Linked DNA regions of Parafrankia discariae. Each later gene encodes a partner of the first gene's protein in a complex. Links are inferred from orthologs where the notes say so. Each region holds a gene or a part of one and is shown on either strand. Other genes may lie near its edges. The genes, in order: B056_RS0107390 and trxA.

What was found.
Region 2: the proteins of B056_RS0107390 (region 1) and trxA are in contact, whole or in part, in an NMR structure (PDB 2IPA), measured with the Bacillus subtilis proteins. The link is inferred for Parafrankia discariae from one-to-one orthologs.

The regions. Positions count from the first base shown.
Region 1 is NZ_KB891137.1:119,257-122,536, reverse strand. What follows is about bases 127-3,093. They hold B056_RS0107390 (arsenate reductase ArsC), read left to right. Parts: upstream 127-1,388; coding sequence 1,389-1,799; downstream 1,800-3,093. Other genes in these bases: B056_RS0107385 (ABC transporter substrate-binding protein), read right to left, coding at 1,866-3,086; B056_RS0107395 (aquaporin), read left to right, coding at 586-1,377; B056_RS0107400 (ArsI/CadI family heavy metal resistance metalloenzyme), read left to right, coding at 127-576. Outside these bases: more of B056_RS0107400, read left to right, coding at 61-126. UniProt on the Bacillus subtilis protein: Catalyzes the reduction of arsenate [As(V)] to arsenite [As(III)]. In vitro, can dephosphorylate para-nitrophenyl phosphate (pNPP).
Region 2 is NZ_KB891230.1:286,049-289,206, forward strand. Bases 106-2,950 are described here. They hold trxA (thioredoxin), read left to right. Parts: upstream 106-1,287; coding sequence 1,288-1,614; downstream 1,615-2,950. Other genes in these bases: trxB (thioredoxin-disulfide reductase), read left to right, coding at 146-1,192; B056_RS0122340 (N-acetylmuramoyl-L-alanine amidase), read left to right, coding at 2,254-2,950. Also shown: more of B056_RS0122340, read left to right, coding at 2,951-3,158. UniProt on the Bacillus subtilis protein: Participates in various redox reactions through the reversible oxidation of its active center dithiol to a disulfide and catalyzes dithiol-disulfide exchange reactions.

The DNA.
Region 1 (3,280 bases):
TCTGGACCCATCCTCGGCTCGACAGCAACATAGACGAGAATCGATGCGATGGTGGTTGTGATGGCCAGGGTGCAGTTGGCGCTGAACGTGTCCGATGTGGGCGCCGCGGTGGAGTTCTACTCGAAGCTGTTCGGGGTCGGGCCGGCGAAGCGCCGGCCGGGGTACGCGAACTTCGCCGTGGACGTGCCGCCGTTGAAGCTGGTGCTGATCGAGAACCCGGACGCCCGCGGCGCCGGCGTCGCGGGGGCGTTGAATCACCTGGGGGTCGAGGTCGAGTCCTCCGACGAGGTGGGTGCCGCGACCGCGCGGCTTTCGGGCGCGGGGTTGGACACGGCGGTCGAGGAGAGCACCGCCTGCTGTCACGCTGTGCAGGACAAGGTGTGGGTCGATGACCCGGACGGGGCGCCGTGGGAGATCTACACGGTTCTCGCCGACATCGCTGACAGCACCGGCAGCACCGGCACGCGGCCGCGTACCGTCGAGCCGGGCGACGGCCCGGGTTCCGCGTGTGACCGCGGGCCGGTCTGCGCTCCCACGGTGACGATCGAACCGGCGTCTGCCGGCACGGCACGCTGACCCCGCCAGGTGTCAGGCGACGGAGAGCGCCAGCCGCCGCTGGTGCGGCGGCTGGCCGCCGAAACGGTGGGCAGCATGCTGCTCACCACGCTGGTCATCGGGTCGGGGATCGCCGCGCAGCGGCTCAGCCCGGACCAGATCGGCCTGCAGCTGGTCGAGAACGCCGCGGCGACCGCCGCCGGCCTGTACGCGATCATCCTGATGGTCGGGCCGGTGTCCGGGGCGCACTTCAACCCCGTGGTCACGGCGGTCGACGCGGTGTTCGGGGGGCTGTCGTGGCGGGATGCCGCCGCCTATCCGCCCGCCCAGGTCGCGGGCTGTGTGACGGGGGCGGTGCTGGCGAACCTGATGTTCGACCGGTCGGCGGTGTCGATCTCCACGCATCACCGGGCGTCGGGGGCGCACCTGCTGGCCGAGGTCGTCGCGACCGCCGGCCTCGTCCTGCTGGTCTTCGCGCTGGTGCGTTCCGGGAGGGGTGAACGGGCCCCGGCCGCGGTCGGCGCCTACATCGGCGCGGCGTACTGGTTCACCAGCTCCACCAGTTTCGCGAACCCGGCGATCAGTGTCGGACGGATCTTCTCCGACACCTTCGCCGGGATCGCCCCCGCCTCCGTGCCGGCGTTCGTCGCCGCGCAGGCCGTCGGCGGGCTGGCCGGGTGCGGGCTGGTGCGGCTGTTCTACCCGCCGACCCCGCCCCCGACCGCCCCGGCGCGGGCCGCCCGGCTCCTGCTCCCGCACTCGGACCCGGCCGCCGCGGTGAACGACACCACCCATCCACCTTTTTCCGGTGGGATCTCCTGAAAGGACTGCTCGTGTCCGGGAAGCCCTCGGTGCTGTTCGTCTGCGTCCACAACGCCGGCCGTTCCCAGATGGCCGCCGGCTGGCTCACCCACCTCGCCGCCGGGAGGATCGAGGTCCGTTCCGCCGGCTCCCTGCCCGCCGATCAGATCAACCCGACCGCCGTCGCCGCGATGAGCGAAGTCGGCATCGACATCGCCGCCGAGGCTCCGAAGATCCTCACCGTCGACGCCGTCCGGGCCTCCGACGTGGTCATCACCATGGGCTGCGGAGACGCCTGTCCCGTGTTCCCCGGTACCCGCTACGAGGACTGGAGACTCGACGACCCCGCCGGTCAGGGCATCGACGCGGTCCGCGCGATACGTGATGCCATCCGCGTCCGCGTCGAGAGGCTGATCGGCGGACTCCTGCCGGCCGGTACCTGACTCCGGGCCCCACCGCACCCGCCCCCGCGGGGACGGCAGGAAGGCGGCGAGACCGAACGACACGTTTCAGGTGCCCGTGCCGTTGGCGCAGAGGCGTTCGTGGACGACCTGGAACGCGTCTCCGGCCGGGTTGATCTTGACGAAGGCGTAGCAGTTGAGCGGCTGGCTGGCGTTGTCGCCGAGGTTTATCGGCGCGATCAGGCCGCCCGCGTCGTAGTCGGTGACCTTCCGTAGCGCGCTGATGAATCCCTCGCGGGTGGGGCAGGGGCCGGCCAGTTCGAGGCCACGCAGGAACATGTCGGTGTAGATGTAGGCATGCATGGCGAACTGCTGTTCGGGCACGAGAGTCTCCGGCGCAAAGCGGGTCATCGCCGTGCGGTAACGGTCGAGGGCCGTGCCCCCGGCCTCGAAGGGCCGGAAGTAGACGGGGAACGAGACACCGGAGAGCGCCGGGCCCAGCGTGGCGAGCAGGCTGTGGTCGTACCCGGTGAGCGCGACGCTGCTGGAGAGGTCCAGGCGCGCCGCGCGGGCGGCCTGGGCGATCGCGGCGAAGTCCGCCGAGGTCGTGAAACCGATCATGGAGTCGGCGCCGGCGGCCGATATCTGCTGGACCACCCGGACCGGGTTGTCCGTGCTGCTCGTGTAGGAGATCGCGTCGGTCGTGCCGAGACCGATCGCCTGGAAGGCGGCCTGGTATCGCGCCATGATCTGCAGCGTGAAGGTCGACGCCCCCGTGGTCACGAAGGCGACCTTCGTCCCGCCGCTGGCCAGAATGTAGCGGCCGATGGTCTCGGGCGAAGCCGCGTACAGATAGGAGAAGAAGTTCTGGTATTTACCCCAGTCCGGTTGGGCGAAGCCGATAATGGGGACGCTCTGCGCGGCAAGCTGGTCCAGCGAGTTCCCGATCGCGGAGGTGGCCGTCACCAGGCCGAAGACCGAGTCCTGCTGGACGAGGCTCGCGGTGACGTTGGCGCTCTGTGATGGGGAGTTCGCGTCGTCACGCCACTGGTATACGATCTGGCGGCCGTTTATGCCGCCTTCCTGGTTGGCCAACCCGATCCTGGCGTCGACACCGGAGCGGGCCGAGTCGAACGCGGCGCTGCCGGTACCCGAGTCGGTGACCACGAGGCCGAGCTTCACCTGGTCGGCGGTGACGCCGGGGCTGTCACAGGCGGCGGCCGCCGCCGTGCCACCACCGCCCCCCGCGGAACAGCCGGTCACGGCAACCACAAGAACCGTGGCCGCCGCTCCTCCCCATAACCTCGCCGATAATCTACCCAGGAACATCTGTTTCTCCACGGAAAATAAAGAGGCTGGTAGCGAGATCGACGAAGCGCCAGGCCGGTCGGGCCGCTCCTGGATACGCCGTCATGCAAACCCCAGTCCTCGTCAATCTTCGGCCGAACGCGCCAAGCCCGGATAGTCTATCTACCGAGTTCCGTTGGTTTCCTTCTGCCTGGTGCGCTGTGGCGTGGAATCAG
Region 2 (3,158 bases), on another replicon or contig:
GGGACGGACACACCCCCTTGCCACGGTGACCCCGCGGTGGAATCAGCGGCGGTCGGCGACGGTTATGGGGGCAGACATCACGTCGGCGAGGCAACGTACGACAGGGTCGACGGGGCCCCGTCCGACAGTCGTGAAGGGAGTGGGTGTGACAGCCCAGGGCAAGGACCAGGCCGGTCAGGCCACCGGAGCGGAGCGTTCCGGCGAGCGCGTCCTGGACGTCGTCATCATCGGATCCGGGCCGGCCGGATACACCGCGGCGATCTACACCGCGCGGGCGAACCTGAAGCCGGTCGTCTTCGAGGGCGCGGTGTCCGCGGGCGGCGCACTGATGACCACGACCGAGGTGGAGAACTTCCCGGGCTTCCCCGAGGGCATCCAGGGGCCGGCGCTCATGGAGAACCTGCGCGCCCAGGCGGAGCGGTTCGGCGCCGAGCTCGTCGCGGACGACGTCACCGAGGTCGACCTGGCCGCGGACCCGAAGGTGATCAAGGTGGGCGACGAGACCTACCTCGCCCGCTCGGTCATCGTCGCGACCGGCTCGGCCTACAAGAAGCTCGGTGTCGAGAACGAGGACCGGCTGCTCGGCCGGGGCGTGTCGGCCTGCGCGACCTGTGACGGCTTCTTCTTCCGGGACCAGGACATCGCCGTCGTCGGCGGCGGTGACTCGGCGCTGGAGGAGGCCACCTTCCTCACCCGGTTCGCGAAGTCGGTGACGATCGTGCACCGGCGGGACAAGCTGCGCGCCAGCGCGATCATGCAGGAGCGGGCGTTCGCCAACCCGAAGATCCGGTTCCGGTGGAACGCGGTGGTCGAGGAGATCCTCGGCGAGGACAAGGTCGCCGGCGTCCGGCTGCGTGACACGGTCACCGGCGAGACGGACGAGCTCGCCGTCACCGGCCTGTTCGTGGCGATCGGCCACCTCCCCCGCACGGAGCTGATCCACGACCAGCTCGAGCTGGACGGCGAGGGCTACATCAAGGTGGCCCACCCGACCACCCACACCAACCTCCCCGGTGTGTTCGCCTGCGGCGACGTCGTCGACCACACCTACCGCCAGGCGATCACCGCGGCCGGCACCGGATGTTCGGCCGCCCTCGACGCCGAGCGTCACATCGCCGACCTGGAGGGCGCCGCGGACACCACCGCCGAGGCACCCCGGGAAGCGGCGCCGGAGCTCGCCGCGACGACCTGACGCGAACCACCCCCGCCGTGACGGGTACGCCCCGCCACGGCAAAGCCGCCAGCCACCAGTCCAGGACACAAGAGTTCAACCCTGAGGAGAGCGCCATGGCAGGCTCCACCACCAAGGTGACGGACGGCACGTTCGCCGCCGAGGTGCTCAAGAGCGACAAGCCCGTACTCGTCGACTTCTGGGCCGAGTGGTGCGGCCCGTGCAAGATGGTCGCGCCGGTGCTGGAGGAGATCGCCAAGGAGCACGGCGAGAAGCTCCGGATCGTCAAGCTCAACATCGACGAGAACCCGGAGATCGCGCGCCAGTACCAGATCATGTCGATCCCGACGATGGCCGTCTTCGTCAACGGCGAGGTCGACAAGAGCATCGTCGGCGCCAAGCCGAAGGCCGCGCTGCTGCGCGACCTGTCGGCCTACATCTGATCGGTCCGCACCCGGCCACGTCCAGGCCGGGCCAGCGCACCCCGCCGGCCATGGTCGATCTCGACGGCCCGCTCCGATCCCGGAGCGGGCCGTCTTCGTCTCCGGCCAACCGCGTCTGTCGCCAACCGCACCGCCGGCCAACCGCACCGCCGGCCGCCCTCTCCGCCGGTCAGCCCCGTCTGTGGAACTTTTGGTAGCCGGAAGCCCACGTCCGGTGGGATTTTCCGGACTGTCGACCGCTATCGGCCCTGAGCGGGCCGTAGACATGATCGAATGAGCGGCGCATAGCTGCTCATGCACCGCGCACGTCATCTTTGGTCACATCAGGTAGTCATCGGCCGTTTCTCCGGGATGGCCACCGCCAGCCGGGGTTCACACCGAACCGAGCTGCCCCACCGGTACATGAAACGGCTCAGACAACTCACTTCAGCGGCCACCCGCGCCGACTCCGGGTTCCGGCCCGGTCGGCGCGGGGCGCCGGGCGCGGGTACGGGGCACCGGGGCAGAAAGGTGGGCGAGGGGGATCGCCGTCCTCACAGCCCGGGACCGATGGCCTAATCTGATGACCGGGATTCGGCGGCGGAACCGCCTGACGCAGGTCGACGGCTCGATGAACGCGGACTCGAAAGGTACTCATTCGTGAAGCTGCTGCGTCTTGGTGACCGTGACCCCTCTGTGGTGGAGGCCCGGGCAGCTTTCATCCACCTGGGTTTCCTTCCCGTCGCCCCCCGCCAGACCGATGCGGCCGACAGCCCCGGGGCAGCTGTCCCCGGGGTGCCCCCCGCAGCCGACGGGCCGGACGGGAGCGGCGGGGCTACCGGGAACGGCGGCCAGGTGGACGACACCGACCAGTTCGACAGCGAGCTGGACAACGCCGTCCGGGCGTTTCAGCAGAGCCGCGGGCTGTCGGTCGACGGCATCATCGGCCCCGACACCTTCCGGGCCATCGAGGAGGCTCGCCGCCGGCTCGGCGACCGGCTCCTCCACTACAGCGTCACCCACCCGTTCGTCGGTGACGACGTCGCCGCCCTGCAGGAGCGGCTGTCGAACATGGGCTTCGACGTCGGCCGCGCGGACGGCATCTTCGGCGCCCGGACAGACTCCGCCGTCCGGGACTTCCAGCGCAACCGGGGACTCGACCCAGACGGCCTCTGCGGCCCGCGGACCCTGCGCGAGCTCAAGCGCCTCGAACGCACGGTCACCGGCGGCCGCCCGGACGTCCTGCGCGAGTCCATGCGCCTGCTGGCCCGGGGGCCGTCGCTGCTCGGGATGGTCGTCGCCATCGACCCCGGGCACGGCGGCGACGACCTCGGCGTGTCCAGTGGTGGGCTGTGCGAGCGCGACCTGATGGCCGACCTGGCCTCGCGGCTGGAGGCCCGGCTGCTCGCGTCCGGCCTGGAGGCCTACCCGGTGCACGGTCCGCACGAGTCGCCGCCGGAGGCGGAACGCGCGGCCCGGGCGAACGAGATCGGCGCCGACCTGCTGGTCTCGCTACACGTGGACGCGAGCGGCTCCGCGCAGGCGCAGGGTGTCTCGACGTACTA